2 regions of the Ferdinandcohnia sp. FSL W7-1320 genome follow, and region 1 is predicted to be linked to the other one. Evidence: riboswitches for the same ligand, from Rfam matches in the RefSeq annotation. Region 1 holds a riboswitch; the other holds the start of a gene.
What was found. A riboswitch is a leader RNA that binds a small molecule or an ion and turns the genes downstream of it on or off. The one in region 1 is predicted to bind S-adenosylmethionine.

Region 1 (15,694 bases):
GTTTGGATAAACATCAAATTTCTTACTAACTAAAGCTAATGCAGGTTCACCTGAAGATTCTCCAAAGAAGGAAAGGGTGACTACTTGGCCCGTTTCATTTAAAGTAGCTAGTATTTCATCCGGTATCTTATGTGAAAATAAACTATTAACAAATCTTTTTGTTGTATGATGCTGCGGGGAAGTGAAAATCTCTCTCGTTGTTCCTTCTTCAATAACTTCTCCATCTTCCATAACAGCAACCCGATCACATATACGTTGGATGACATTCATCTCATGAGTAATAAGTAAAATGGTGATCCCTAGTTCTTTGTTAATTTTTAATAATAGTTCCAAAATTGCTTCTGTTGTATCTGGATCAAGAGCACTTGTCGCCTCATCACTCAAAAGAATCTCTGGTTCATGGGCTAATGCACGTGCAATCGCTACTCTTTGCTTTTGTCCACCTGATAGCTCAGAAGGATAGGCATGATGCTTTTCCTCGAGGCCAACAATATTTAGATATTTTGTAACCCGGGCCTCGACTTCCTGCTTACCTAAGCCAGTAAGCTTTAATGGAAGTGCAATGTTTTCATATACGGTTGCTGTTTTTAAAAGATTAAAGCCTTGGAAAATCATCCCGATTTGTCCCCGTGCTTCACGGAGTTTTCCATTTGAGAGCTTTGTCAAATCTACATTATTTACGATTACAGAACCTGAATCAGGCTTTTCTAAAAGATTCACACTTCGGATAAGGGTACTTTTCCCTGCACCGCTGTAACCAATCACACCATATATCTCCCCCTTTTTTACAGAAATGGAAACATTCTTTAACGCGTGAATTGAACCTTGTTTAGCTGTAAAAGTCTTTGAGATTCCCACTAGTTCAATCATTTGTAAAACTCCCTTCTGAGCAGGTATACACCTTCACTTTTTTAATAATGTTTTGCAGTTGGCGTTTAAAGGAGGACGCAGTATAAATAGGGTTACCACGTCCTCCTGTAGCTTTTTTTACCAAGATGGAATAACAGATCCTTTGAATTCTTCTTCAACGAATTTAGCAATTTCCTCACTGCGATAAATATCCGCTAATTTCGTTAAAACTTCATCATCTTTGTTTTCAGTTCTTACTGCAGCATGGTTCACATATGGAGAATCCTTAGGTTCAATAAATATGGCATCCTCGGATGGTGTAAAACCTGCTTCAATAGCAAAGTTCGTATTTATAGCTGCTGCATCAAGTTCTTCCAGTTGACGTGCGATTTGTGCAGAGTCAAGTTCAATGAACTCATAATTATTTTTATTTTCCACAATATCCTTTACAGTTGAATTGATTCCGGTATCTGGATTCAGCTTAATAAATCCAGCTTTTTCAAATAGAAGTAGTGCACGTCCGCTGTTTGTAGGGTCACTAGGTAATCCAATTTTAGCACCGTCTTTTAGCTCTGAAACATCCTTCACCTTTAATGAATAAACACCCATTGGGAATGTAACAGTATCAAACGATTTTATAAGGTCCAAATTACGGTCTTCTTTAAATGCATTAAAGTACGGCTCAGTTTGGAAGATATTTAAATCAAGCTCTTCTTCATCCAAAGCAATATTTGGCATAACATAATCGGTAAAGACTTTTATTTCAATATTTAGGTTTTCTTTTTCAGCAAGTTCTTTTACCTTTTCAAGAATTTGTTCGTGAGGGCCTGCAGTTACACCAATAACCAGCTTTTCGTCACTATATAAACCTTCTGCTTTTTCGTCCTTTGAACCACTTGAACTACTTTCACCGCAGGCTGCAAGAACCGAGATAATTAAAACTAATAAACTAGCAAATAACCACTTTTTCATGTTTATTCCTCTTTTCGTATTATGTTAATATTATGGCTTGTATTTATGCTTATTCTGTTTCTATCAATTGACTCTAGAGAAAGTAAGATTTTCCACCTTACTTATAGCTGATAATAGTGCATCCTTTGAAATAGTTATATCCATAAAATGAATAGATTCTTGTGGGAGAGTTGCCTTTTTAATTATTGCTTCCAAAAGAGTTTTGTTTTCCGGATCAATATTTAAGTCTTTTAAATTTACTGGAAGTCCCCATTCATGATAATAGCTTGATAGTCTTAAAAGCTCTTGTTCTTTATTTTCTAGAGCTAACTGGACCAGAGTTCCATATGCAACAAGCTCACCATGTAAAAAGTTTTTGGCTTGGTTTGCTTCAGTAAGGCCATTATGAATGGAATGTGCTCCTGCTACTCTTCCTGCCTTTCCACCGAAGCCGCCGACCATACCGCCAGTCATAATAATGGCCTCAATTACTCTAACCAGTTCATCAGAGACACTTCCTTCAGAGGTAGATTGGATAGCTGCTGTGGCATCCTGTAGTAGAACATCTCTGCAAATAGATGCTGAGAACCTTGAAACCTTTAGCCAAACCGGTAGCTCTTGATTTTTGAAAAACGCAGAAATTAATGCCTCTGCTTCGTAATACTTCGCTAGTGTATCACCAATTCCTGCTCGTAGGTACTTTACTGGAGCTAAGGCAATAACAGCAGGCTCAATAAGTACTAAGGTATTGGCAAGAGGGAATTCAGTGTAGTGTGTAAAAACTCCATTTTGGTCATAAAAGACACTAAGTGGAGTCCATGCCGCACATGTAGATGCAATGCTTGGAATCAATATTGATTTTATACCTGCATTAATTGCTGAAGCCTTCGCAGTGTCTAGTGCAGTTCCGCCTCCGATGCCAATAACTGCATCAACTGAGTTTACTGATAGCTGATTAGAAATACTTTCAACCTTTTCTAAAGTGCAGTGACCCTCAATGAAAGTAAAGCTCGAAATAGGGGAATTGGTTATTTTCTCAGGCAAATAGGTGGATACTGCATTCCAGGCCTTCTTACCGCATACTATATGAATTTTTTGAACCTTTAACTCAGATAAAAGGGGTTCTAGTTCCTTAAGGATCCCTTCACCAATTCTAAAATGACCGGGTGCTCCTTTTACTGTTTGTGTTGACATATAATTCATCCCTCCATTCTTTTAAGTAATTTACCAGATAATAAAAAATGCCTCTCATAAAGAGAGGCATGGATATACTTTAGAAGTAGCACCTCTCTCATTTTTCAAAATACATTGTATTTTGCAGGATTTAGCACCTGTTCATGTCTTCGTTTAACATGAATGGTTGCCGGGCTTCACAGGGCCAGTCCCTCAGCCGCTCTTAATAAGAGATTGTTATGAAATTTATTATTTTGATATTAAACTTGTTTAAAAGGTAAGTCAATCTTTTTTTTCTAAATTGTCAAAACTCCAATTGACTACCCCATTTTTAAGTAGTAGGGTAATTACAATAAATATGGAAAGAAGGCTTTATACAATGAATATATCAAAAGTTAAAGATGCGTACATAGAGAATATTGTGAAGGATGAATATTTTCCGGTCTCCTATGTGGAATTAGAGGAGGAGGCAAAAAAGAAAATGTCTGCTGGAGGCTTTGGGTATGTTCGTTCAGGAGCAGGTGGCGAAGTGACATTGAGGCAAAACCAAGAATCATTTAACAAGTATTCCATAGTACCAAGGATTTTACGGGATGTATCAAATATTGATACAAGCATCACCTTGTTCGGAAAAACATACCCCCATCCTTTTTTACTTGCCCCGGTTGGAATGTTAAAGCTGGCACATGAAGAGGCAGAATTGGCAGTGTCAAAAGCAGCCGCTGCTTGTCATGTGCCTTTTGTCCAAAGCACTGTTTCAAGCTATTCGATTGAAGATGTAGCAAAGGTATCCGGTAGTAGCTCAAAATGGTTTCAACTTTATTGGTCAAATAATAAGGAGATTTCCTTTAATATGGTTAAACGAGCAGAGGAGGCGGGTTACGAAGCAATTGTTTTAACTGTTGATACAGTTATGATGGGCTGGAGAGAAGAAGATATGAAGAATCGTTTTTCACCATTAAAGCTTGGGGTAGGGAAAGCGAATTATGAACAGGATTCGGTATTCTTATCCTCTTTAGATAGTCAAGATTTAGAGTCTATTATTCAAGGAATCTTAGATAATATTCACCATCCTTCACTTAACTGGACTCATGTCGCTGATTTAAAGGAACGGACCTCATTGCCAATTTTAATAAAGGGGATTCTTAGTTCGGATGATGCTAGACTTGCGGTTAAGAATGGTGTAGATGGAGTTATTGTTTCCAATCATGGAGGTAGGCAGCTTGATGGTGTCATTTCAGCCATTGATGCATTGCCACTTATAGTGGAAGAGGTAAAGGGTGAAATTCCTGTCTTATTTGATAGTGGGATTCGACGAGGTTCTGATATTGTTAAGGCACTTGCGTTAGGGGCGGATGCGGTCTTTATTGGCAGACCGTTTGTATATGGACTTGCAGCTGCAGGACAGAAAGGTGTAGAGAAGGTGCTTGGCAACTTTATTCAAGATACAAAGGTTTCCATCGCATTGGCTGGTGCATCTAGTGTAAAAGACCTTAAAACACTCAGACTAATTAAATCATAATTTGGGTTTGTCTAATATATTTATAGTTTTGTCCGATATCATCAACATTTTGTTTATATCCAAAAATTGAATTAGTTAGAATGCCTTCCGAGCGAATCGGAAGGCTTTTAATATGGCTTGAAAATTGGTTATCTATATTTTTACTAAATTTAATACATTTTATCTTTCAATGATTAGGAAATTTGTAATGGTAACTAATGCTCATGTATTTTTACCTATATAAAAAAGGGATGGGTGTTTTTATGGAGTAATTTTAGAAATAATGGAAAAAGCTTCTATAAAATAAAAAATCACTGATGGGGGAGGTTATCACCCCTATTTTAATAGAAAAAGCAGCTAATAGAAGATAGTAAATACGGACCTTTTATTTTGTAAGTGTTTTCATTAACTTTGTAGGGAGGCATAGAACAGAGGGCATGTTTTAAGCTTCGTTAGATAGAAAAATGAAATGGAAAGGGAGAGATGGAATATGTTTGAAAAAAAGCAGTGTTTCTGGATGGGTATTTTTTTCTGCTTGTGTATTATGATTTTGGCACCAAGTGCAACCTTTGCTAAACAGCCGGAATCATCCTATTGGTATCCGGAACAACTATTAGACTGGGCACCAGATAAGGATCAAGATGCTATTTATAACCGTAGCCAGACTCCATTAGCAGAGCGGGAGGTACTTTATAAAGTAAATGAAAATGCACAGTCAGAAGCAAAATTAGTTGCTTTATCTGCCCTTAACCCTACCACTAGCGGGGTTCCTTCTCAGGGAGGAGAAGACTTTTTTGCCAATACATTTAGTTATTGGCAATATGTAGATCTTATGGTGTATTGGGCAGGTTCTTCAGGGGAAGGAATTATTGTTCCACCAAGTGTAGATGTAACGGATGCTGCTCATAAAAACGGTGTACCTATTTTAGGAAACGTTTTCTTCCCACCTATTGTCTACGGTGGCAAGGAGGAATGGGTGAACCAAATGCTGACCCAGCGGGAAGATGGTTCTTTTCCAGCGGCAGATAAACTATTAGAGGTAGCGAACTATTATGGATTTGATGGTTGGTTTATTAATCAGGAAACAGATGTCAAAGATGTAGAAGTGGCACAAAAAATGCAAAAGTTCCTTGTTTATTTGCAGAAGCATAAGCAGGAAGACATGCATATCATGTGGTATGATTCAATGACAAAAGACGGGAATATCGATTGGCAAAATGCATTGACAGATAAAAACAGTAGCTTTTTACAGGACGGAAAGAAGCGGGTATCCGACAGTATGTTTTTGAACTTTTGGTGGCGGGACCAACAATCATCCTTTAATAAAGCACAGGAAATAGGAAGAAGCCCTTATGATTTATTTACTGGAATCGATGTAGAAGCAAATGGAACAAGTACAAAGGTTCCTTGGCAGGGAATCTTTCCTGAAGGCAAAACACCACTAACATCTTTAGGAATTTACCGCCCAGATTGGGCCTTTAAGACATCCGAAAGTATTGAACAGTTCTATCAAAAGGAAAATGAGTTTTGGGTTGGTGAGTCTAGTAATCCTACAACCACAGCTAACAATGGCTCATGGAAAGGGATTGCTCACTATTTCACAGCCAAAACAGTCATTAAGGAATTACCTTTTGTCACACATTTTAATACTGGTAGCGGAAAGTTTTTCGCAGTTGATGGAAATAAGGTAAGTAACCAATCCTGGAATAATCGTAGTCTACAAGATATCCTGCCAACCTGGCGTTGGATAAAAGAGGGCGGACAAGCAATTGATGTTGGTTTTGATTGGGAAATCGCTTATAACGGGGGAAGTTCATTAAAGCTTTCAGGTGCTATTGATAAAAGCAATCCTACTCATATTAAGCTTTATAAAACCAATCTACCGATTCAAAAAGATACGGAAATCGCTCTAACCTACAAAACAGATATGAAAAAACCTAATATGAAAATAGGAGTCAGCTTCGTTGACAATCCTGACCAGTTTACATTTTTCGATATTAAAAAACAAAGTCATAATCAGTGGATGACTGAAACGATAAAGTTGAAAAAGCACAAAGGTCATAATATCGCAGCTATCTCACTTTTAGTTGACGGTAACGAGAATGTGGAATACTTTACAACGAATATTGGAGAAATTAAAGTTTATAACAAAAAGGACAAACAACATATTTACTCCCCGGAACAAAGCAAAATTAATGAGATCAGCTTTAACAAGGGAATCTATTCTGATATCTCACTTGCTTGGGAGCCGTCTGATTCCGATATTAGTCATTACGAAATTTATCGAGTATTACCAAACAATCAAAAGCAGTTAGTCGGCACAACGCCAAACCATGTGTATTTTCTTTCTAATCTTAAACGAAATGGAAAAGAAAATAGCACAACCTTAGAGATTGTTACCGTAAACAAGGAATTTAATCGAAGTGAGCCAAACACGGTTACGTTTGAATGGCCACCATATCCAAAGCCAGAAGCAGACTTTTCTGCGGAAAAAACCATTGCAGGGCCAGGGGAGGATATCCAATTTTTCAATGCTTCAACAGAAGTTACAGAAGAAGTTGAGTGGCATTTTGAAGGAGGTACACCTTCCGTCAGCCACGAGGAAAATCCGGTTGTAACCTATGTTGAAGAGGGCGTATACCCCGTTACCTTGGTTGCGAGGAACAGCGAGGGAGAAAGTGTTCTGACTAAAGAGGCGATGATAACCATTTCCGAAGCAGCTAAGGATATTGAAAATGTTGCTCTAAACAAAACTGCTACCGCAAGTGGTCAGTGTGCAGCGACGGAAGCTGCAAGCTACGCAGTTGATGGCAAAATAACGGACAACAGTAAGTGGTGTGCCCTAGGTGAAGCACCACATTGGTTAAAGGTTGATCTAGGTAATCAATATGCGCTATCAAAGTTCGTCGTGCGTCATGCACAGGCCGGTGGGGAGCCACAAGCATTCAACACACAGGCATTTCGAATTGAGGCCAGCACGGACGGTGAACATTGGATAGAAGTTATTAAGGTAACGGATAATACAGCGGGTGTTTCAGAACACAGTATATCATTAACAAATGCTCGTTACGTACGATTGTGGACTGACAAACCAACTCAAGGCAGTGACCAGGCTGCAAGAATTTTTGAATTTGAGGTCCATGGATTCTTAAATCGGTAGTTTCCTAAGGAGGCAAGAGATATCCCTTGCTTCCTATAAATCAATAAAAGTATAGTCTACTTTAACTATAATTATCTGATTATTATAATTGATTTGGTTTTCTAACTATGTAAAAACTGTACTTAATAAAGAGGAGGATCAGTATGAGGAGAAGAAGTAGGTTTTACAGTCGTATTTTGACTATAACTGTAGCTTTTATGTTATTTAGTTCGATTGCTGCCACAGGCGTAAAAGCTGACGTTAATGGGGATGGAACAGATGCGGTGAATGAGAATTATATGGACAAGCTTAGTCTGAAGCCTCTTGCACCTGCATTCAGAGTGGATACACTTTTGGAGTGGTCTCCTGAAACGGATCCTGATGCGGAATTGAACCGAGCAAGTGTCCCCTTAAATCAGGAAAGATTTAAAGGAGAGCAAGTAAATCCTCTTGCTAACCCAGAGGCAGGAATAACCTCCGCAGCAATTACAACATGGAATCACGATGAAGCGAGTTCCGTCGGAGGTAATGAGTTTAACGTATACGCTTTTGACAACTGGCAACTTCTTGATTCTTATATTTACTGGTCCGGAACGAATGAGGGAATCTTCGCCATCCCAACACCGGATATTGTTGATGCTGCTCACCGCAATGGGGTACCTGTCTATGCAACACTTGGTTTCCCGTGGGGCCAGTCAGAAGAAGGGGTCAAAGAAATAGAAAAATTCACCAAACAGGCTGCAGATGGAAGTTTTCCGGTTGCGGACAAGATGATTGAGGTGGCAGAATACTTTGGATTTGATGGTTATTTCTTTAATCAGGAAACCTATGGTGTTAGTAAGGAAACGGCTGTACGTATGAATGAAATGATGCATTATATCAAACGAAATTCAAAACTACATATTAGTTGGTATGATGCTCAAGACAACGATGGAAAGATTAACTATCAGGATTCCATCAACAGCAAAAATGACATGTATGTGAAACCAGCAGATGATGGGGTATACGCAGTCGATGAATTCTTTTTAAACTACAACTGGAATACCAGTAAGATTAACACAACAGTTGAAACGATGAATAGTCATAATCGTAACCCTTTTGATGCTTATGCAGGTTTTGAGGTTCAACAAAACTCCTATAACACAAGTGTTAATACGGATGCTCTTTTGGGTGAAAATAAACAGCCAAAGGTATCTATAGCTTTATATACACCGAACTCAACAATGGGATTGGCGGAAAATCCTGCCGACTTCCATGAGAAGGAAAAATATTTCTGGACAGGACCGCAGGGTGATCCTACACTTGCAGATGATTCTTCCAAGTGGAAGGGTATGGCCCGATTTGTGACAGATTCATCTGTCATTCAAAATATGCCGTTTATTACGAACTTTAATAGCGGTCATGGAAAACAATATTTTGTAGATGGGGAAAAAGCTAGTATTCTAGAATGGAATAACCGGTCTATCCAGGATATAATGCCAACCTGGCGTTGGTGGATTCGTGGTGAAGGAAGTAAGTTGAATGTCACTTATGACTTTGATAAAGCATATAACGGTGGAAATTCACTAAAATTCAGCGGTGATCTTGATGCAGGTTCTGTCAACGACACGATGCTTTACAGTACAAAACTTCCAATTACAGATTCAACTAAGATTCGCCTAGTTTATCAAAATCAATTAGGTGCTGATGTTCAGCTTGGTGTGGCATATAGTGAAGATTATTCAGAGGATAAGATGAAGTACTATTCGCTTCCAGAGTCAGGGGAGGGTTGGCAAACAACCGTAGTGGATTTAGGAGAGGATACTGGGAAGACAGCTTATGCGCTTAGTCTTAAGGTAAGTAACACTAATAAGCTTGAGAACTATTCACTTCATTTAGGGCAATTATCCGTATTTGATGGAAAAGCTGAGGCTATTTCCAAGCCTAACAATGTTAAAATTCTTGAAAAGCTAACGAAGACAGCGTTTGAAGCGGAAGCCCGTCTAAGTTGGTCCGCTAAAGAAAACGTATTGCATTATGAGGTTTACCAAGAAAATGCCGATGGGGTGGAAACACTTTTAGGAGTTACACCGAATAATTACTTCTATACACCAAATATCACCCGGACTGCCAAAAACGCATCTAGTGACAACATTACATCCTTAAAAGTTGTCCCAGTCAATCAGGATTATGTTCGTGGAGAAGGTACAATTGTTGCTTTTGATTGGGGTATGGGTACTGATGCTACGGAGATTGAGAATAATCCAACCTCACCTAATGTGGCTCTTAATGCTAAGGTGACATCTGTCTCATTTGAAAACTCCGCAGAGCCTGCCTCCAAAGTATTAGACGGAACAGCGATCGGTAATAGTAAATGGGCAGCAACAAATAAGAAAAGTGGTTACATGACTATTGATATTGGTGAAGAGAAAACAATCCGTCGTTGGCGTGTTGAACATGCCGAATATGGTGGGGAAGCAAGTAATATGAATACTGTTGATTTTGAGTTGCTTTACAAGGATGAAAACGGGGAATGGGTCGGAGCGAAAAGGATTACAAATAATACCAAAGCTGTGACTGATATTATATTAGACGAGCCTATTACAGCAAGTGAATTCAAACTGCAAGTTTATAATAGCGGAACATCCCCTTGGGGTGCTATTCGTATCTATGAATGGCAGATGTTTGAAAGTGCTGCTTTGCCAAGAACGGAAAATATAATGATGCATTTTGTAAATGCAGAAAATAACTTGGGTGCAAAAGACAAGGTAACGATTGAAAGAGTGAAGAAAGGACAAACAGTTCGATTATACAAATCCCTTGATGCAAAAGATGTTTTGATAGAAATGATTGCAGAACAAGATGGAACGATGACGCTTGAAGGGTTAGATTTTGGCGTTGAAGCAGGAAGAATCTATTACACTGTTCAGCAACAGGATGAAAGAGAGAGTCTAAGGTATAGTGTGGCTTACTTGAATGAAAAGGTAACAGAAGTTGTACGTCAAATAAACAATTTACCAAAGCTTGATGAATTAACACTTGATGACAAGAAGGTCGTAAATGAGTGCAAGGTTGCCTATAACAAGCTTCATCCAACATTAAGGAAACAGGTTACAAATTATGACCGCCTCGTTATGGCGATGGAGCGAATTCAGGAGTTAAAGAAGGACTTCAACAACGGGAATAAAAAGAACGGATAAAAAAGAAAGGGGCCATTCTTCATTGTGATAAAGCAAAGGGGAATGCCTCTTTTGGATTTTCTTTAGAATTAGTGAATTATATATATGATTTGCTGGTATTCTATTGCTTCATAGTGCCAGTTTTTTTATTGTTAAAATGAAGTGAAACTTTATTTTTAAATAATGATAGCGTTTTCTATCGCTGATATAAAAGAAAGTGGGTAAGGAAAAGTCTATGAATAAAACAGCACATATTATTTCTCACTCCCATTGGGACAGGGAATGGTATTTACCTTTTGAAAAACACCGCTATTACTATATTCAATTAATGAACAATCTAATTGAACAGTTCAAAAAGGACGGAAATGATTTTCAATCGTTCCATCTTGATGGACAAACTGTTCTTTTGGAGGATTATTTTGCTATACACCCAGAGAATCGTGACATTGTGAAACAAATGATTAAAGAGAAAAAACTGCATATTGGTCCTTGGTATGTACTGCAGGATGCATTTTTAACGAGCTCTGAGGCGAACGTAAGGAATCTTCAAATTGGCTTGAACGACACGAAAATCTATGGTCCTGCCGCAAAAATTGGTTATTTCCCTGATACATTTGGTATATACGGTCAGGCGCCGCAGCTGTTAAAACAAGCGGGGATTGATACAGCTGCGTTTGGTAGGGGAGTTAAACCAACTGGATTTAATAATACTGTATCTGACACACTAAACTTTGAATCTCCTTATTCAGAGATGCTTTGGGAATCCCCAGACGGATCTAGTGTTTTAGGAATATTATTTGCGAATTGGTATTCAAATGGAAATGAAATACCGGTGGATGAGGAAGAAGCAAAGGCATTTTGGGATCAAAAGCTTCAAGATGCTGAGAAATACGCCTCAACGAATCAATTGTTATTTATGAACGGCTGTGACCATCAGCCACTTCAAAAAACAATACCAGAGGCAATTGAAACTGCAACGACCCTTTATCCAGACTATCAATTTAAACATTCTAGTTTTGAAGAATATACAGAGGAATTAAAAGCATCACTTCCCGACCAGCTACAGGTCATTAAAGGGGAACTACGCAATCAGAGAACGGATGGATGGTCGACTCTTGTCAACACTGCATCAAGTCGAATTTATCTAAAACAGTGGAATAACCTTTGTCAGACCCTGTTGGAAAAAATCGCCGAACCTTTGGCTACTATGCAGTATTTAGCGGGTGGAACCTATCCACGGGAATATATTCGTTTTATGTGGAAATCACTTATGAAAAACCATCCGCATGACAGCATTTGCGGTTGTAGTGTCGATGAGGTTCACCGTGAAATGGTCACCCGTTTTGAGACGGTTTCCCAAATGGGGGATGTATTTGTTAAGGAAAAAGCAGGAGAACTAGCTGAATCTATTGATACATCACAGGCGCCTGCGGGAGGAATACCACTTGTTGTCATGAATACAACTGGCTGGGAAAAGAATGAAGTTGTTACAAAAGTAGTTGATCTTGAAAAAGTGTATTTCTCACAAATGCATTTTGAAGAAATACCGGACTATTTGCAGAAAAAGGAAACACCAGGATATAAATTATTGGATGATGAAGGCAATGATGTTGAGTTAATGTTAGGAAACTTAAATATCGAATTTGACTATGACTTACCAAATGATCGTTTCCGTCAGCCGTTCTTTGCTAAACGTGCAGAGCTATCATTCTTTGCAGAGGGAATACCTTCCTTTGGATATAAAACATTCTACATTGTGCCAACTGAAACCCAAGAGCAGAAACATGACGAAGAAACGAAGAATACCGGTGAGATGCATAACACCGTATTCAAAATGGAAAATGAATATGTTCATATGCATTTCCATGAAGACGGCACCTATGACTTAACACATAAGAAAACGGGAGAAAGATTTTACCGACTAGGAATCTATGAAGATACTGGGGATGTAGGCAACGAATACATGTATAAAGAGGCTGAGAATCATGCTCCTATCACAACAAAAGGAGTTCCAGCAGTATTTAACCTGATTGAAAAAGATAATCTAAGAACAGTCCTTGAATTTACGCACACATTATCGATTCCGGTTTCTGCTGATGATTACTTAGCTAGTGAAAGACATAAGTTGATTTGGCATAAAGAAAGAAAAGCAGGCAGATCAGCTGAAATGACAAGTTTAACACTTCGAACTGTTGTCACACTTGAAAAAGGAATGAAGGGTCCATCCTTTAAGCTTATGATTGATAATCAAGCAACTGATCACCGCTTACGTGTCCTTTTCCCTACAGGACTAAAAACAGAAACACATATGGTCGACAGCATTTTTGAAATTGCAACGCGCCCGAATACACCGGAGAAAGAATGGGAAAATCCAAGCTTTTGTCACCATCAGCAGCGATTCAGTAGTTTAGCAGATGACAAAATGGGCTTAACGATTGCAACAGATGGTCTGCAAGAATACGAGATCCTACAAGAGACCGGCACAATTGCTGTAACCGTACTTCGTTCAGTAGCGGAACTTGGGGACTGGGGCTACTTCCCGACACCTGAAGCACAATGCCTTGGTATGCAAACAGCAGAGTGGCAGGTACTACCGCATGAAAAAGATGTCATTCATTCACAAGCATATGTAGATGCTTACCAATATAAAGTACCACTTGTGATTGTTCAGACAACTATTCATGAAGGGAGATTGCAGAACACACATAAATTTGTAAACACAAAATCTAACGGTCTTGTATGGTCATCAATGAAAGTGGCTGAAGATCATGGTGATGTCATAATCCGCTGGTATAACCCTTCTGAAGCAAAGGATAGCTTGAAGGTCACTATAGGGGATTATGAATCTTATAAAAGTACAATTCTAGAGGAAAAAACAAATCAAAAAGAGGATGTTTATAACGTAGGAAAATATGAAATTATTTCACTTGGTTTCATTAAAAAAAGATAGGAGTAAGAACAATGACTTTAGTAATTCCCAATTCAATGCAAAAGTTAATTAACCATGTAAAAGAATTCTTTCCTGGTGATGAAAAGTTACAGCATATGTTTGAGCAATGTTTTATTAATACGTATACGACTACACTGAAAAAAAAGGAAGATGGAAAAACGTTTGTAATTACCGGAGATATTCCGGCGATGTGGCTACGTGATTCTGCTGCCCAGGTTCGCCCTTATCTTCTAGCTGCCGAAGAGGATGAAGAAATGGCAGATTTACTTGAAGGGGTAATTCGCCAACAGTTTGCATTTATCTTGCATGATCCGTATGCGAATGCCTTTAACGAAAGTGCAAATGGAAAAGGACACCAATCAGATTTGACAGATATGACACCACATATTTGGGAGCGGAAATATGAAGTTGATTCATTGTGTTATCCAGTCCAGCTTGCCTACCTATTTTGGAAGTCAACAGGTCGGACAACTTTTATCAAGGAAACATTCCAACAGGTGATTGAAACGATTATTCATGTATGGAAGACTGAGCAGGATCATGAAAATCTTTCTCCTTATCAGTTTGAGCGTGAAGATGTCCGCCAATCTGATACGTTAACTCGTGATGGAAAAGGTGGACGTGTTGTCACAACAGGAATGACATGGAGTGCTTTCCGTCCAAGTGATGATGCATGCACATACGGATACCTTGTACCAGCCAATATGTTTGCTGTTGTTGTTTTGGGATATGCTGCTGAAATCTGCGATGAAGTCCTAAATAATGATGTATTAAAAGAAGAATGCGTGGAGCTTCGTGATGAAATTCAAAAAGGGATAGAGGGATATGCGAAGCTTGATCACCCAGTTCACGGAGAGATGTATGTTTATGAAACAGATGGAGAAGGTCGTTGTAACCTAATGGACGATGCGAACGTTCCAAGCCTATTGTCTGCTCCTTATTTAGGGTATCTTCCATACAATGACACGACCTATTTAAATACACGTCAATTTCTGTTAAGTAGGGATAATCCCTATTATTATGAAGGAAAATATGCAAACGGAATTGGAAGTCCACATACACCTGACCATTATATTTGGCATATTGCCCTAGCAATTCAAGGAATGACCACAACTAGCGAAGAGGAAAAACAGCAAATTTTGACTTATTTTAAGAATACAGACGGTGGAACTAATTATATGCACGAAGGCTTTAACGCCGATTGCCCAGAAGAGTTTACGAGAGATTGGTTTGCCTGGGCAAACACGATGTTCAGTGAATTCGTATTAAGTTTAACTGGAAAAGCCGTTAAAGGAAGTCCACTTCATCAGCAATTAATCAAAAACAACAGCAACAAAGCCTAGAAATCGGGTTAGTAGCTAGAAAGAGGGATGACGTAATGGAAAAAACTCCATGGATGATTGTTGTTTGTGAATGGATATGGAGAGTTATCCTGGCCAATCTGTGTTGGTTTGCTTTTACCATTCTGGGATTAGGAGTTTTTGGTTTTTTTCCAGCATCAGTTGCTCTGTTTACCATTGTTCGGAAATGGATGAAAAAGGATACAGATTTTCCTGTATTGAAAACGTTTAAACAAGTTTATTTTAAAGAATGGAAGAGAAGTAATGGAATCGGCCTTGTATTTTATAGTATCGGCCTGTTCCTTTTTATTGACATCCGTATTGCAGAACAATTCATGTCAGGTGTGTTTGCTAGTTTCCTTTTAGTTATCTTATATGTATTAGTATTTGTGTTATTAATAGCAGTTGGATACTTCTTTGCAACCTACGTTCATTATGAACTATCAACAAAGGGATATATTAAACAGTCGTTTCTGCTGACATTGACCGGTTTACCATACACCATATTGATTGTGACCGGTTTAATATTCATAGGCTACACTATTAATCTATATCTCGGTCTAATACCGTTTGTTTCCGTAGTAGCACCTGCTTACTTGATGATGAGAGTCAGCCTCTATCGATTTATTTCTT
Region 2 (15,694 bases), 5.1 Mb from region 1:
CTTCTTATTTCACAAAATTAATTCCTGCTCTTTCTTATAAGAAGTGGGCAGTTGTCTTTACATTATTTAGTGCTGTGATTTCAAACTTCGGTTTAAGTACAATTATTAGTTTTTCTATACCAGTTTTGGTTGCTTTATATCCATTAGCGATTTGCTTGATGGCATTAACATTCTTACACCCTCTATTCAAGGGACGTAAGGAAGTATATCAAGTTAGTATTTTAGTTACATTGATCCTAAGCATTAATGATGGATTAAATGCAGCAGGTGTTAAAATTGCTGCTTTAAATGACTTCTTAGCATCAGTTCTTCCATTATATTCAGTTGGATTAGGCTGGATTGTACCAGCAATAGTCGGTGGTGTAATTGGCTATTTAATTAGTATCATTAAACATGGTGCTCTTAACCCAGAGCCAATTAAAGAATAAGAAGGAAGGCTACTTATAGCATAAAGTTGTAAGTAGCCTTTTTTTATGTGAGTAGCGTTAGCTTTGTGTTAAATATATATCTTGTTATAATAGACTGTAGGATTGTAACTGGTAAAGCAGGCAAAACCTAAGTAAGGTGTTTCTGTTTTAGGAGACAGTTTATTTAGGTTTTTTCATTTTATACGAAAGAGGGATTTGGGATGAAACTGATTGCTTCAGATTTAGATGGAACTCTATTAAATGAAAATAGTAAGGTTAGTGCGGCTAATGCACATGCTATACAAAAGGCAATGGATAAAGGGGTAAAATTTGTTGTTGTAACAGGAAGGTCATATGATGCTGCGAATATGCCTCTTAAGGAAGTAGGAATTAAATGTCCCATTATTACCTTGAACGGTGCTAGTTCATTTGATATAGATGGTAACGTATTACGTGATATTCCAATGGATAAATCGGTTTGTAAGAAGGTATACACAGCTTGTCATAACGGCGAAATGTATACGGAGTTTTTTACCAACAAGGGACTGTTTTCTTTTGGAAGAAATAGATTTATCGAACGAATGACTAGTTGGTGGAAAACTGTCAATCCAAATTTTACAGATGAGGAAATTAATCAGAAAATTGAGCTTCGTTTCCAGAATGAAAGTGTTCAATTTATCGAGGATTATGAACAATTAGAGGCCATGGATGATCTAAAAATTTATAAACTTTTAAGCTTTGCGGACGATGAGGAAAGACATCAGCAGGTGTATAATGAGCTAAAAGATAAGACTGGGGTAGTCATCACTTCTTCAGGTTACTTAAATCTGGAGTTTAACCATCCAGAAGCGATCAAGGGCTTAGCTCTTGCAGAATTAGCTAAAAGTATGGGGATTGAAATGAAGGATGTCATGTCGATGGGAGATAACCTAAATGACAAAAGTATGCTCGAAATGGCAGGTCGTGGTGTTGCCATGGGAAATGCTGATAAAGAAATAGTAGACATCTGTAACTTTCATACAAAAACAAATGAAGAAGATGGGGTAGCTTTCGCAATAGAAGAAATGCTAAAAGAGTATTATAGTTGAAATTTACACGCATATGTAGGGTATCGATTTAGGAACGGGGTGGATGCATGAAAATCGAAAAGGTTTTAAATAACAATGTTGTGATGTGTAGAAACGAACTCGATCAAGAAATAGTGGTCATGGGCAAAGGCTTAGCTTTTCAACGTAAGTCTGGAGATATAATTGATGCTTCGCAAATTGAGAAAACTTTTATTTTACAAAAGCATGGGATTACAGAAAAACTTGCCAAGTTACTCGAAGATACATCAGAGTTGTATTTAAGCATTTCCTTCAAAATTTTAGAATATGCAAAAACTCAATTACCTAATAAACTAGATGATTACCTATATGTGGCTTTAACAGATCATCTTAGTTTTGCCATTAGTCGGCATAACCAAGGAATACAATTGAAGAATGCCCTATTATGGGAAATTCGAAAATATTATAGACCAGAATTCCAAATTGCATTAAAAGCTTTGGATATTATTGAAAGAGAGACCGGTATTAGACTTGATGAAGACGAAGCGGCTTCAATTGCTCTACATTTGGTCAATGGGCAACTTTCAGGAGATAATATGGGGGCAGCGATTCAGATTGCACAGATGGTAAATGATATACTAAACATAGTAAAAGATCATTTTGAAATGGAGCTTGATGAGACTTCTGTGAACTATGAACGATTTGTAACCCATCTTCGCTTTTTTGGAATGAGGTATATGCGCAAGGAAAAATTATCTGATTCCGTTGAAGATTTTTTCCATAAGCAGATCAAACTTAAGTATTCAGATGCTTATAAATGTACGAAGAAAGTTTCGAAGTTTTTAAAGACAGAGTTTGGTTGGAAGATTTCTAAAGAAGAAGAAGTTTATTTAACCGTACATATTCATCGAGTCACAAATCGACATAAAAACCTGTGATCATGTAGATTGTAAAAGAATTGATACACATGAACGCAAATAAATAAATGATGAGAGGGGTTCAACAATGGGCAAGTTTATCGGATATGTTGGTACTTATACAAAAGGGGACAGCAAGGGAGTCTATACGTTTACTTTAGATACGGACGTACAAAAAATAGAGGATGTAAAGCTTGCGGCAACATTGGGAAATCCTACATATGTAACAGTGAGTCAGGATAATCGTTTTCTATACTCGGTAATAAAAGATGGAGAATCGGGTGGAGTCGCGGCATACTCTATCGATAGTCAAACAGGGGATTTAATGCCAGTAAATAACCATGTTTCAGAAGGGGCATCACCTTGTCATATCAGTGTAAACAAGGAGAATAACCAAGTTGTTTCCGCGAATTATCATAAAGGGACAATCGAACTGTATTCAGTTAACAGTCAAACAGGAGGAATTGAATCTTCCCAATCGGTTGTTGCACATGAAGGTAACGGACCACATGAAAGACAAGAAAAACCACATACCCATTTTTCAGGATTTACTCCAGATGAAAAGTATGTGGTGGCAGTTGATTTAGGCATTGATAAGCTTATCACTTATGCAGTAGAGAATGGGTCATTACATGAAGTAAGTACTTTATCGGTAAGACCAGGAAGCGGGCCAAGACATATTGCCTTTCATCCTAATGGGAAACATGCATATCTAATGACAGAGATAAGCAATGAAGTGGTTGCTTTAGCATATGACAGTAGCAATGGAAACTTTACGGAACTTCAATATATTTCAACCATTCCTGAAGATTTCACTGAAAACAGTCAAGGTAGTGCTATACATATTTCAAAGGATGGGAAGTTCGTATATGCGGCTAACCGTGGACATAACAGTATTGCTGTCTTCGAAGTGAATGAGGCAACAGGGAAGTTAACATTAGTCGAAAGGGTTTCGTCAAAAGGAGATTGGCCACGTGACTTTGTATTTGATCCAACAGAAAAGTTCATTGTGGGTTCCAACCAGGAATCAAGTAACCTTGTGTTATATGCGAGGGATGAACAAACAGGAAAATTAACACAAATTGACTCAGATATAACGGTACCATATCCAGTTTGCGTGAAGTTTTTACATGCTTAAAAAATATAGAGGAGGGCCTGGAAAAAGCACCAGGTTCCTTTTTTTGTAATTCGGGGCTACCCTATGTAAGCGTTTTAGTATAAAATGATTATAATAGAATAATAGTTTATATTATCTAGGTAAGTAAATACTTACGGATGAAGCTTGTTTAGGGGAGTTGGGTTATGGAATACAATCAAGTTAGACGACGTGATGGCGGTACAAGAAGAGAATATGTCTACTCCTATTTGAGTGAAAAAATTATGGATTTTTCTTTATGTCCGGGATCCCCAATTTCTGAATCTGAAATTGGTGCTCAGTTGAGTGTTAGTAGAACACCGATTAGGGAAGCTCTGATGCAGCTTGCAAAGGAAGGATTAATAGAAATAAAGCCACAGATTGGGACTTTTGTGTCTTTAATTGATCCGAAACATATTGAAGAGTCACGATTTATGAGGAAAGCTGTGGAGCTTGCTGTAATTCGAGAAGCGACGGAAAAACTAACTCCTGACTCATTATATAAATTAGAAAAATGCTTAACAATGCAGGAAATTGCCTTACGGGAAGAAAACGAAAAAGACTTTTTAGCCTATGATGATGAATTTCATGAACTCATTTATAAAGGATTAGGGATGGACCGTATCTGGAAGGGAATCGACCAAATGAACGGGCAATATAAACGGGTTCGGATGCTCCGACTTATCAATACAAAGGCAGAGGATTGGGAGACTGTTTTGGATGAACACAGAGCTATTTTTAATGCTCTTAAATGTAAGGATGTTGTAGTAGCAGAGGATGTTGTAAACAAGCATATTACAAAAGGGATTTCTCATTTGTATGAATTTATGAAGGAACAACCTGAATATTTTAAGAAAGAAAGTATAATGATTTAAGGCTATTTCCTCATTATTTTAATAGAATTTGCACAAACCCACTCGTCCATATGGTTGAGTGGGTTTGTTTTATTCCATTTCTTTTCGAAGCTCTTCCATTTTACTGATAATCAAGGGATAAAAATATTTTTTGGCACTTGTTGTGGAGTTGCCACCAAAAAAACCGGTTCCCGGACAGGTTTTCACATTATAGTCGGGCCCTTTATCCAGCACTCTTTCACCGTTTCGCAAATCCCACCAATGATGGTAGGTAATACTGTCAATGGAAGGGGTTAATCCAAATTTAAGGCTGAGAGCGGCATTGACATAGATAATTGTGTCGCTTTGTTCCTTCGTCATCACATCATGACCCAGATCAAAATTTCCAAGGTGTTCAATTGCAATACCGACAGAGTTTGCTTTACTACCAATTGTGCCTTCTGGGACAATATGTAATGGCCTTGAGACAGCGACTTTCCCATCAGGAAAAGTCGTAATATTTTGGGCGATATGTTTCCAACCCATATTATTTTTATGAAAATTTTCCATACCTGTTAATAGCCCAAAATGGTTTGAGCCATTAAACCGACCATAGTCTGGGACCCAAGTGTGGTGCTGCTGGATAAGGCTTATTTTTCGTTTGATCTTCTGGTTGAAAAGCCAATCTTTAAATTCTTCTTTTGTCATTAAAATGTGTTCCCCTTGCATATTCATCCTTCTTGGGGCAATTTTGAGAATCTGTCCTGGAATGACTTTTTCAGCTGAAAGTTTGTTTGTCGTTTTAATCTGCTCAGGGGATGTATGGAACTTGGAAGAAATATTCTGCAATGTATCTCCGGCTACAACTTCATAGGATGTAGGTACCCATAGCTTCTGTCCGACAACTAATAAATCTGATTGAATCCCATTGGTGATTTTTAATTCTTCTACAGAGGTTTCAAATTTTTTCGCAATCCCAGGTAATGTATCACCTGCTTGGACAACATACGTGTTTTCAGTACTATTTGCTCCTACATCTGTAGGAAGGAATGCGATAAAAATAAAGAAAAAGGCTCCAAATACAAATGCTATCCTGTTTTTCATGGCTCGTTCCTTTCATAACATGTTAGTATTAGTTTGTAAAAGAAATCTAATATTATGCTTCTTAGGTATTTGTAGGTTCTTTTTAATTTTTAGAGGAAATTCATGACAGAAAGCGAAGTAGTACTACGAAGTATATAGTATAAAACCGTCTTCACTTAGGAAGAAGGCAATGGGCGGCAAGGAGGAAAAAGTCATGCTAGAGTTTGAACCATACATAGATCAATTTGCAAGAATAAAAGTAATAGGTGTTGGCGGTGGTGGAAATAATGCCGTGAATCGAATGATTGAAGCAGGGGTAGAAGGTGTTGAATTCATAGCAGTAAACACAGATGGACAAGCACTTAATCAATCAAAAGCAGAAATCACCATTCAAATTGGTGCATCTTTAACGCGAGGGCTTGGTGCGGGTGCCAATCCCGAAATAGGGATGAGAGCCGTTGAAGAAAGCAAGAAAGAGATTGAGGACGCTTTAAGAGGAGCGGACATGGTCTTTGTCACCGCTGGAATGGGCGGTGGCACTGGTACTGGAGCAGCACCGGAAATTGCAAGAATTGCTAAGAAGCTGGGCTCATTAACAATAGGTGTTGTAACAAGACCATTCCGATTTGAAGGTCGTAAGCGTGCTGTTAATGCAGATGCAGGAATCGATGCAATGAAGGAAGCGGTTGACACCTTAATTATCATTCCTAATGAGAAACTATTGGAGATTGTCGATAAGCGTACACCGATGATTGAAGCCTTCCGCGAAGCAGACAATGTTCTACTCCGAGGGGTACAAGGGATTTCCGATTTAATTGCGGTCCCAGGATTAATTAATCTGGATTTCGCGGATGTAAAAACAGTCATGTCACACAGAGGAACAGCTTTGATGGGAATCGGTATGGCGAAAGGGGACGGGCGTGCAGTTGAAGCGGCAAATAAAGCAATCAATAGTCCACTTCTTGAAACATCCATAAGTGGTGCACGTGGTGTCATTTTAAATATTACAGGCGGACGAAATTTAAGTCTATTCGAAATACAAGAAGCGGCCGACGTGATTTCATCAGCAACACACGAAGATCTAAACATGATCTTTGGATCAGTCATTAATGACAACTTGAAAGATGAAATTATTGTGACGGTCATTGCGACAGGATTTACTGAAAATTAAAAAGACGCTTTAGAGTAACTGGTTTTCAGGTGAAAAGTAGTAAATAATAATAAATTTTAGCGTGAATTCACATATGAATTCACGCTTTTATTTTGGTTGATCGTTTAAAATTAACAATCGTGCAGATATTGTTTTTGTATGTTCAAAGCTACTTCGACCTCGGACACAACTGAGTAGGTTTTGGCATTGTATGTCTGAAGCTACCTCGACTTCGGACACAACCGAGTAGATTTTGCCTTTGTATGTCCAAAGCTACGTGAACTTCGGACACAACCGAGTAGATTTTGCCATTGCAAGTCCGAAGCTACCTCGACTTCGGACACAACTGAGTAGATTTTGCCATTGTATGTCCGAAGATAACTGGACTTCGGACACAACCGCGCAGATCTTGCCTTTGTAAGTCCGAAGCCATCTCAACTTCGGACACAACCGCGCAGATTTTGCCTTTGTATGTCCGAAGCTAGCTGGACTTCGGACACAACCGCGCAGATTTTGCCTTTGTATGTCCGAAGCTAGCTGGACTTCGGACACAACCGAGTAGATTTTGCTATTGCAAGTCCGAAGCTACCTCGACTTCGGACACAACTGAGTAGGTTTTGGCATTGTAAGTCTGAAGATACCTCGACTTCGGACACAACTGAGTAGGTTTTGCCATTGTAAGTCTGAAGATACCTGAACTTCGGACACAACCGAGTAGATTTTGCCATTGTATGTCTGAAGATACCTCGACTTCGGACACAATCGAGTAGATTTTGCCATTGTAAGTCCGAAGCTACGTGAACTTCGGACAAAACCGAGTAGATTTTGCTATTGCAAGTCCGAAGCTACCTCGACTTCGGACACAACTGAGTAGGTTTTGGCATTGTAAGTCTGAAGATACCTCGACTTCGGACACAACCGCGTAGGTTTTGCCATTATAAATCTGAAGATACCTGAACTTCAGACACAACCGAGTAGATTTTGCCTTTGTATGTCTGAAGAAACCTGAACTTCGGGCACAACTGTGTAGATATTGCCTTAGCTTGTCCGAAGATAACTGAACTTCGGACACAACCGGGCAAGTTTTGCTATTGCCTGTCCGAAGATACCTCAACTTCGTTCTCAACCGCGTAGGTTTTGCCATTATAAATCTGAAGATACCTGAACTTCAGACACAACCGAGTAGATTTTGCCTTTGTATGTCTGAAGAAACCTGAACTTCGGGCACAACTGTGTAGATATTGCCTTAGCTTGTCCGAAGATACCTGGACTTCGGACACAACCGGGCAAGTTTTGCTATTGCCTGTCCGAAGATACCTCAACTTCGTTCTCAACCGAGTAGGTTTTGCCATTATAAGTCTGAAGAAACCTGAACTTCAGACACAACCGAGTAAATTTTACTTTAGCCAGTCCGAAGCTACCTAAACTACAGACACAACCGCGCAGATTTTACCTATGCCTGTCCGAAGTCACCTGAACTTCGGACACAACCACGTAGATTTTATCTTAGTAGTCCGAAGACACACAGACTTTCGGACACACCCCCTCAAAATTAGCTATTGCAAGTACGAAGCTACCTCGACTTCGGGCACAACTGTGTAGATATTGCCTTAGCTTGTCCGAAGATAACCGAACTTCGGACACGACCGGGCAAGTTTTGCCATTACCTGTCCGAAGATACCTCAACTTCGTTCTCAACCGCGTAGGCTTTGCCATTATAAGTCTGAAGAAACCTGAACTTCAGACACAACCGAGTAAATTTTACCTTAGCCTGTCCAAAGCTACCTAAACCTCAGACACAACCGAAAAAATTTTACCCTTGCCTGCTTTGTCTAGCTCAGGCACCATCGGCTCTAGGTCACAAGCCAATCACCTTTGAAAGCAAAGGACGCCTTCTGTCAGCGCTAATCTTTGCTTATCGCCAATATACGGGCGTGAGCGAAGCTTTGTTATTTACGGAAGTAGATAACCAGCCGCTTGAAAAATGCTGTACCAATCTTCGCGGGATAACTGGACTTCACTTGCTTTCACGGAATCCTTTAATCGCTCGATATTCATGGTTCCAATTACCGGCTGCATGTTTGCTGGATGACGTAATAGCCACGCAATTGCAATAGTTGTATTGGATACGCCGTATTTTTCAGCAATTTCATCAATTTTTTGATTTAATTCTGGACATTTTTCATTACCGAGAAAAGGTCCTTCAAAATAACCATATTGAAAAGGTGACCATGGTTGAATGGTAATGTCATTCAATCGGCAAAAATCAAGGACATCTCCATCACGGTTAATGGATTGATCAATTTGCATATTAGTTGTAACACCACTTGCAATCATGTGGGCATTGGGGATACTTAATTGTAGCTGATTTGCAACAATTGGCTGCTTTACATATTTTTTTAATAACTGTATTTGCATCGGCTTTTGGTTAGAGACTCCAAAATGACGAACCTTCCCTGATGATTCCAACACATCAAATGCCTCTGCAACCTCTTCAGGCTCAACAAGGGCATCTGGACGATGTAAAAGTAAAACATCAAGATAGTCCGTTTTAAGACGTTTTAAGATTCCATCTACGGAATTAAGTATATGTTCTTTTGAAAAGTCAAACATTCCTTTTCGAATGCCACATTTGGATTGAAGAATGATTTTCTCCCTCACGTCATCGTTCATATGTATCGCATCTGCAAAGATTTCTTCACAAGTGCCACTTCCGTAAATATCGGCATGGTCAAAAAAGTTTGCTCCGTTTTCTAATGCCGTTTGTACAAACGCTTCCGCCTCAGGCTTTTCTAATGAGTTGATTCTCATACACCCTACTGCTATAACAGGAACCTCTAGTGAACTAGTGCCGAGTTTTATTTTTCGCATTGTGTTAAACCTCCAAGTTTTAATATAGGAATATTATTACTGTTACCCATTTCTAGTTTACATATTTCGCTATTGATTGGAAAGTATAGATAAAAGTCCTGCGGTAATATGTCAAGTACCAAAATCTAAGGAATTGGAAATTGTAAGCCAACCAATACCTAAAAAAGACAATACTTAAGAAACCCAGTAAGATATTAAACCATTTACTGGAAAACATTGAAGGATTTAGGATGTTTTATCCTTTAGTTATTCACCTTCCTTCTTGGCGTGTAGACTTGATCGTTGCGTAGCAGCGCATCGACCAACCGCACAAGTTTTCTTGCCGTTAAGACGAGTGCTCTTTTGTGTTGATGCTTAGGAACCTCACGATATTTTTTCAGGTAGTATGCCCGAAATTCAGGTTCATTTCGTTGAACCGAGTTGGCAGCTTCAACAAGGTAATAACGAAGAAATCTATTTCCTGAACGTATCATTTTGGTTTCCTCAGCTTGGAACTTGCCTGATTGATGCTTGGACCATGTAAGTCCACTATATTTGGCAATGGAAGCTTGGTTATCAAAGCGATCAATTTGTCCAATTTCGGCTAAAATACCAGCGGTATAGACTGGGCCTATTCCTGGAATCGTCTGTAAGGTATTAGGGATACCTTCTAGAAGCTTTTGGATGGCTTTGTCAAGTTCTTTAATCTGTTTAGTTATACTACGGATGGACTCTATTGAAGTCCCTAATAATAGGTCGATAGAATCTTCCACACACTTTGATAATCGGTAGGAAGATCTCGCAGCCTTTTGAATGGATTTCGCCACACACTCGGCGTCAGTAAAGCGATTTTTGCCCTTATCTTGAAGATAATTCGCAAGTTCTTGAAGATCCATTGAGCTAATTTCATCTAAGCTATATTGTTCAAGAAATAGCTCTAACATGGCATTTCCAAAAACCGAACTATCCACTTCAGTCGTAAAGGAACTACACTTATAAAATAAGTGTTGCAGAAAATATTGCTTTTCTCGCGTTAGGTTATGAACGAGATGATATCTCATTCTTGTCAACCTTTGAAGAGCAATAAATTGTTCCTGCATGACCGCCGTTAGTGGAAGACGTCCAAACCGTAAGCGATCTGCAATAATCCAAGCATCGACTTGGTCTGTTTTATCCAGGTCAACATATGACTCTTTAAATTTTTTAATTAGTTTTGGATTAATAGTAAAGACTGTTGTTTTAAATTCTTTAAGAGATTCATCCTCGTGAAAAAACATAGCAGGATGCCAACTATAGACTGAAGTGGCCTCCATCCCGATTTGAATCTCGGAAATTGAGTTACTTTGGGCTATCTTGACAATCAGATCTTTCAGATAAGATGCCCCTGTCAAATTGTTGTCAACAGTGAGAGCAGTTAATGCTTTTCCTTCAAAATTCATGACACAAGCTTTCATATCTTGAGAGCTAACGTCTATTCCAACAAATAATTTCATGGTGGCTAACCTCCTTTCAATCTAGGATCAAGGGAAGGACTCTTCGGGATATCCCCAGTGTACTTGTCGGTCAATCACCCTCGCGTATTAGAACTCACTTTGGTCCATGAGCTGCCTGGAAGCTGCAACTTCCAGCATGGGCTGCCAAAGGGAACAGCCTGCGGGTTAGAAGTTCGAACAAGGACTGGGGAGACAGACTTTTGTAGTAGTCAAAGCTACAGGAGATGATAGAAATCCCCCAAACGATCCTAAGACCATTATCTAGGGACATCACGAAAAGTCCACCCTTTGGAAAACTTTTTCAGATGGTGGGGGGCTAGCCCCCCACTATCTGAACTAACATCTATAGAATTATCAAAGAACAATATTTTAATTGGAAATTACCTCGAAAGAGGACTATAAACTTACTATACGAGGAGGTTAAGTAATGAACCAAATAAAACGCTTATTCATGCTGTTATTATTAGCATTTCCGATGTTTTTCTTAGCGGGTTGTGGGGATGACGAAAGACCTGAGGAAGGCGAGGAAATTGAAGAGATTGAAGAGGAAGATGAAATCGGTGACGGCGAGATTGATGATGAGTAGAATATAAAAGGAGTTCTCCCAAAATCGGGTAGAACTCCTTTTTTTAGTTATGCAGTGGTTGTTGCTGTTTTAGTATCTTTTTTCACATGAATTCGTTTTGTTAAGAATGGTACTGCAAATCTATCTACACCGTAGTAGTATGTTGCAGCGCCTGCGAATAAGAGAATAACTGCTAATGTGTAAAGTACTGGGTTTGTGCTAACTGTTCCAGCAAGTAAGAAGTTTAGGTTCATGAATGCCCCTGCAATTAATGCTGGGATTGTTGCAGCACCTAAGATTAATCCAAGTCCAACTAGAACTTCTCCCCATGGAATGAGTACGTTAATTATATCAACGTTTGGAACGGCAAAGCCTTCTAGGAATGTTGCATACCAACCTGCCACTGCTGGGTGTTCGCCACCAGCCTTTGCAAGTGCTCCTTGGAGGAATCCACCTGCGTCAAATCCTCCAGTCAATTTATGAAAACCAGCTTCTAGCCATTGAATACCTAACCATACACGTAATACTGTCCAAATAACTGCCATTTTAGGTCCTTTTAAGAATGTTCTCATCTTAATCTCCCCTTTTATTTTATATTGTGAAACTATTCACAAGTTGTTATAAAAAAATATGATCGTTTTAGCTGCCAGCTTGGGTAGTTAGTTTGTGAAGTTTTTCACTAACTTTCTACACTCTTAATATACAATGGATTTTCAATTAAAGCAATGGGCTTCACAAATATGACACAAATGTTTTTTGATTGTATTTATAGTCTCAAAGTTAACGTTTTGTATAGGGAATGATTATAATCACCGAAAATTTTAATAAGGGAAAATTTTTCAAAAAGTGTTTGACTTTGGGTATTTTACACTCTATAATCCATTTATAAAGTAAAACTAGAACGTATTAATTTAATAAAGGACTCTTATCCAGAGCGGTGGAGGGACATGGCCCTACGAAACCCGGCAACCTTCAAGATTATTCTTGAAAAGGTGCTAATTCCATCAGGTAAAATTACCTGAAAGATAAGAGGAGGAAAAAAGCCCTCTTCTTACTAGAAGGGGGCTTTTTTCATCGTTAGGATATGCAAGTTAGAAGTTGTATTAGTACTATTCCTAGTTTTCCTATAAAAATACTGGAGGTACAGACATGAAGAAAATAAGCGTTATTTTTATTGCTGTATTACTGTTGATTGGAATTGCAGGTTGTTCGAATAGCACAAGTAAAGCGAGTCAAGGAAGTGAAAAACCTAAAAAAATCACATTAGATTATGCTTTTTATTCGCCTACGAGTCTTGTGTTAAAAGAGTTTGGGTGGGCTGAAGAAGCATTCAAAGAAGAGGGAATTAAGGTTGAATTTGTTCTAAGTCAAGGAAGTAATAAAGCATTGGAATTTTTAAATAGTGGAAGTGCGGATTTCAGTTCATCTGCAGGCGCAGCGGCTCTAATGGCAAAAGCAAAGGGTGCTCCAATTGAATCGGTGTATATTTACTCGAAGCCAGAGTGGACAGCATTGGTCGCAAATAAAGATTCAAAGATTCAAAATATAAGTGATTTAAAAGGAAAAAAGGTTGCTGCAACTATCGGAACAGACCCATATATTTTCCTATTACGCGCCCTTAATGAGGAAGGGTTAAGTCCATCAGATGTTGAAATCGTTAACCTCCAGCATGGAGATGGAGCGGCCGCGTTATCTTCTGGTCAGGTGGATGCATGGTCGGGGTTAGATCCTCATATGGCAAGAGTTGAATTAGAAACGGATGCGAACCTTTTTTACCGCAATGCAGATTTTAATACGTATGGAACCTTAAATGTGCGTTCTGAGTTTGCGGAAAAATATCCCAAGTACGTAGAAAAAGTCATTGAGGTCTACGAAAAGGCTCGTAAATGGGTTTTAGAAAATCCAGAGGAAACAGCGGAAATTTTGGCAAAGTCCGCAAATATTGATATTGAAGTTGCTAATAAACAATTAAATGAACGAAATGATTTTTCTAATCCTGTTCCTGGTGAAATACAAATTGAGGCATTAACCGAAGCAGGTAAGGTGCTTCAAGCGCAGGAAATCATCGGAAAAGATGTTAAATTGGATCAACTGGTTCAGGAATTGATTAATCCTACGTTTGCGGAAAACGTAATTAAACAATAGGGATTGTGCCTCTTTTAAAACGGCACTTCCTCGTGATAGGAGACGGTAAAATGAGCACAAAAGGCGGAGCGTTGACTAGACAAATTAAGGTGAAATCAAAGCGTGAGTTTGTATTATCAGGAAGTCTAAAAGTAGTTCTACTTGGGAGTATCATCCCGGCTATTTTAATCGTGGTTTGGCAATATTTAAGCCATATTGGTGTCCTTGAAGGTCATCTTATGCCGGCACCAACGGTTATCCTTGCGAAAATAATTGAATTTGCTGGAGATGGAAGTCTGTGGGGCCATATTGGGATTACGTTATATCGCATCTTTTTTGGGTTTCTCATTGGGGTAGTTGCTGCTGTTATATTTGGTTCATTGGTCGGCTATTTTAGAATTGCTGAACAGTTACTAGACCCGATGATTCAGGCTTTCCGTTCGATTCCGTCCCTTGCTTGGGTACCTCTTTTTATCTTGTGGATGGGGATTGCAGAACCATCAAAAATTACACTAATTGCGGTTGGGGTATTTTTTCCGGTTTATTTAAACATCGTGTCAGGCATACAGGGTGTTGACCGAAAGTTGATTGAGGTAGGGAAAATCTATAATTTTTCATCGTTTGAGTTAATTAGAAAGGTAATATTGCCTGCATCCCTTCCTTCTTTTCTAGTTGGAATCCGAAGTGGGCTTGGGCTAGGTTGGATGTTTGTCGTTGCAGCTGAATTAATGGGTGCTAGTCAGGGGATTGGATATTTGCTTGTTGTTGGCCAAAACTCCTATTCTCCTGAGACGGTCATCGCAAGCATCGTACTATTTGCGATTTTAGGTAAAATAACAGATTCCATTTTGAAGAAAACAGAGGAAAAAACTCTTCACTGGCAGGATAGCTTTGTGAAGTAGACCTGAAAGGATGAATTAGATGCTGGCAGTTCAAAATGTCTCTAGAACCTTTTCGAATGGTACGACAGGGTTTAAAAATATAAATCTTGAAACAAAACAAGGTGAAATTGTGGGAGTACTAGGTACGAGTGGGTGTGGAAAGAGCACCTTATTACGTGTCTTATCTGGATTAGATTCGGATTATACAGGTACGGTGAAAATAAGCGGGGACATCATTAAGTCCGTTCATGAAAAGGTGGGCGTTATTTTTCAAGAATCACGTTTAATGCCATGGTTGACAGTATTAGAAAATATCTCGTTTGGTTTAAAGAATGATAGTAAGAAAAGTGAAAAAGCCCAGGAATATGTAAAGTTAGTAGGATTGCAAGGATTTGAAAATCATTATCCAAAGGATATCTCCGGTGGGATGGCACAAAGAGTATCGATTGCTCGTGCACTTATCACAGCACCTCAAGTTTTGCTATTAGATGAACCATTTAGTGCGCTTGATGCATTTACGAAAATGCAGTTGCAAGATTTGTTGCTGACAATATGGGAGAAATACAAATCAACGATGCTCGTCGTTACTCACGATATCGATGAAGCACTTTATTTATGCGACCGAATTGTTATTTTAAAAGGGCAGCCGGGTGAAATCTATCAAACGATTCACATTGATGATCCAAAGCCCAGATCTCGTGGTGATATAAAGTTGGCACAATTGAAGGCGGAAATATTGTCTCTACTAAGTTAAAGAAAGGAGAGAGTGGAATTGACAACCACACAATTAGGTGCGATAAGACCTTTTGAAGGTACCTATAATCTACAAAACTATGATCAGGTATACCAAGACTTTTCATGGGAGGAAGTTGAAAAGGAGTTTAGTTGGTATCAAACTGGGCAAGTCAATATGGCGTATGAATGTATTGACCGGCATGTCGACGATGGGTATGGAGACAAAGTTGCCCTTCACTACATTAATGAAGCAGAAGAACAAATTTTTACATTTAAAGATATCAAAGAAAAATCGGACCACTTAGCGTCGGTGTTAAGAAAATACGGGGTTAAAAAGGGCGATATTGTCTTTATCTTTTTGCCGAAAAACCCGGAAATGTATATTGCGATGATTGCAGCAGTTAAAATCGGAGCCGTTGCAGGACCGCTTTTTGAAGCATTTATGGAGGATGCGGTAAGGGATCGCATTTCAGAC

Region 2: it holds a riboswitch for S-adenosylmethionine, as region 1 does, so the genes downstream of both, NST91_RS25315 (aliphatic sulfonate ABC transporter substrate-binding protein) here and NST91_RS01120 (iron-containing alcohol dehydrogenase family protein) in region 1, are expected to answer to the same signal.

What each region holds. Positions count from the first base shown of each region.
Region 1 is NZ_JBBPAM010000001.1:203,595-219,288, forward strand. Features, by position in the region: gene NST91_RS01110 (methionine ABC transporter ATP-binding protein) at 1-870, opposite strand, end outside; gene NST91_RS01115 (MetQ/NlpA family ABC transporter substrate-binding protein) at 988-1,821, opposite strand; gene NST91_RS01120 (iron-containing alcohol dehydrogenase family protein) at 1,885-2,994, opposite strand; SAM riboswitch class I at 3,089-3,206, opposite strand; gene NST91_RS01125 (alpha-hydroxy acid oxidase) at 3,353-4,495, shown strand; gene NST91_RS01130 (endo-beta-N-acetylglucosaminidase) at 4,965-7,634, shown strand; gene NST91_RS01135 (endo-beta-N-acetylglucosaminidase) at 7,778-10,792, shown strand; gene NST91_RS01140 (alpha-mannosidase) at 11,007-13,721, shown strand; gene NST91_RS01145 (glycoside hydrolase family 125 protein) at 13,733-15,064, shown strand; gene NST91_RS01150 (YesL family protein) at 15,100-15,694, shown strand, end outside.
Region 2 is NZ_JBBPAM010000001.1:5,298,701-5,314,394, reverse strand. Features, by position in the region: gene brnQ (branched-chain amino acid transport system II carrier protein) at 1-428, shown strand, start outside; gene NST91_RS25365 (Cof-type HAD-IIB family hydrolase) at 629-1,495, shown strand; gene licT (BglG family transcription antiterminator LicT) at 1,543-2,391, shown strand; gene NST91_RS25355 (lactonase family protein) at 2,459-3,508, shown strand; gene NST91_RS25350 (GntR family transcriptional regulator) at 3,673-4,380, shown strand; gene NST91_RS25345 (LysM peptidoglycan-binding domain-containing protein) at 4,450-5,442, opposite strand; partial or broken gene ftsZ (cell division protein FtsZ) at 5,636-6,589, shown strand; gene NST91_RS25335 (aldo/keto reductase) at 8,525-9,442, opposite strand; gene NST91_RS25330 (IS110 family RNA-guided transposase) at 9,685-10,914, opposite strand; gene NST91_RS25325 (hypothetical protein) at 11,342-11,500, shown strand; gene NST91_RS25320 (DoxX family membrane protein) at 11,548-12,051, opposite strand; SAM riboswitch class I at 12,402-12,511, shown strand; gene NST91_RS25315 (aliphatic sulfonate ABC transporter substrate-binding protein) at 12,629-13,624, shown strand; gene NST91_RS25310 (ABC transporter permease subunit) at 13,675-14,505, shown strand; gene NST91_RS25305 (ABC transporter ATP-binding protein) at 14,525-15,238, shown strand; gene acsA (acetate--CoA ligase) at 15,257-15,694, shown strand, end outside.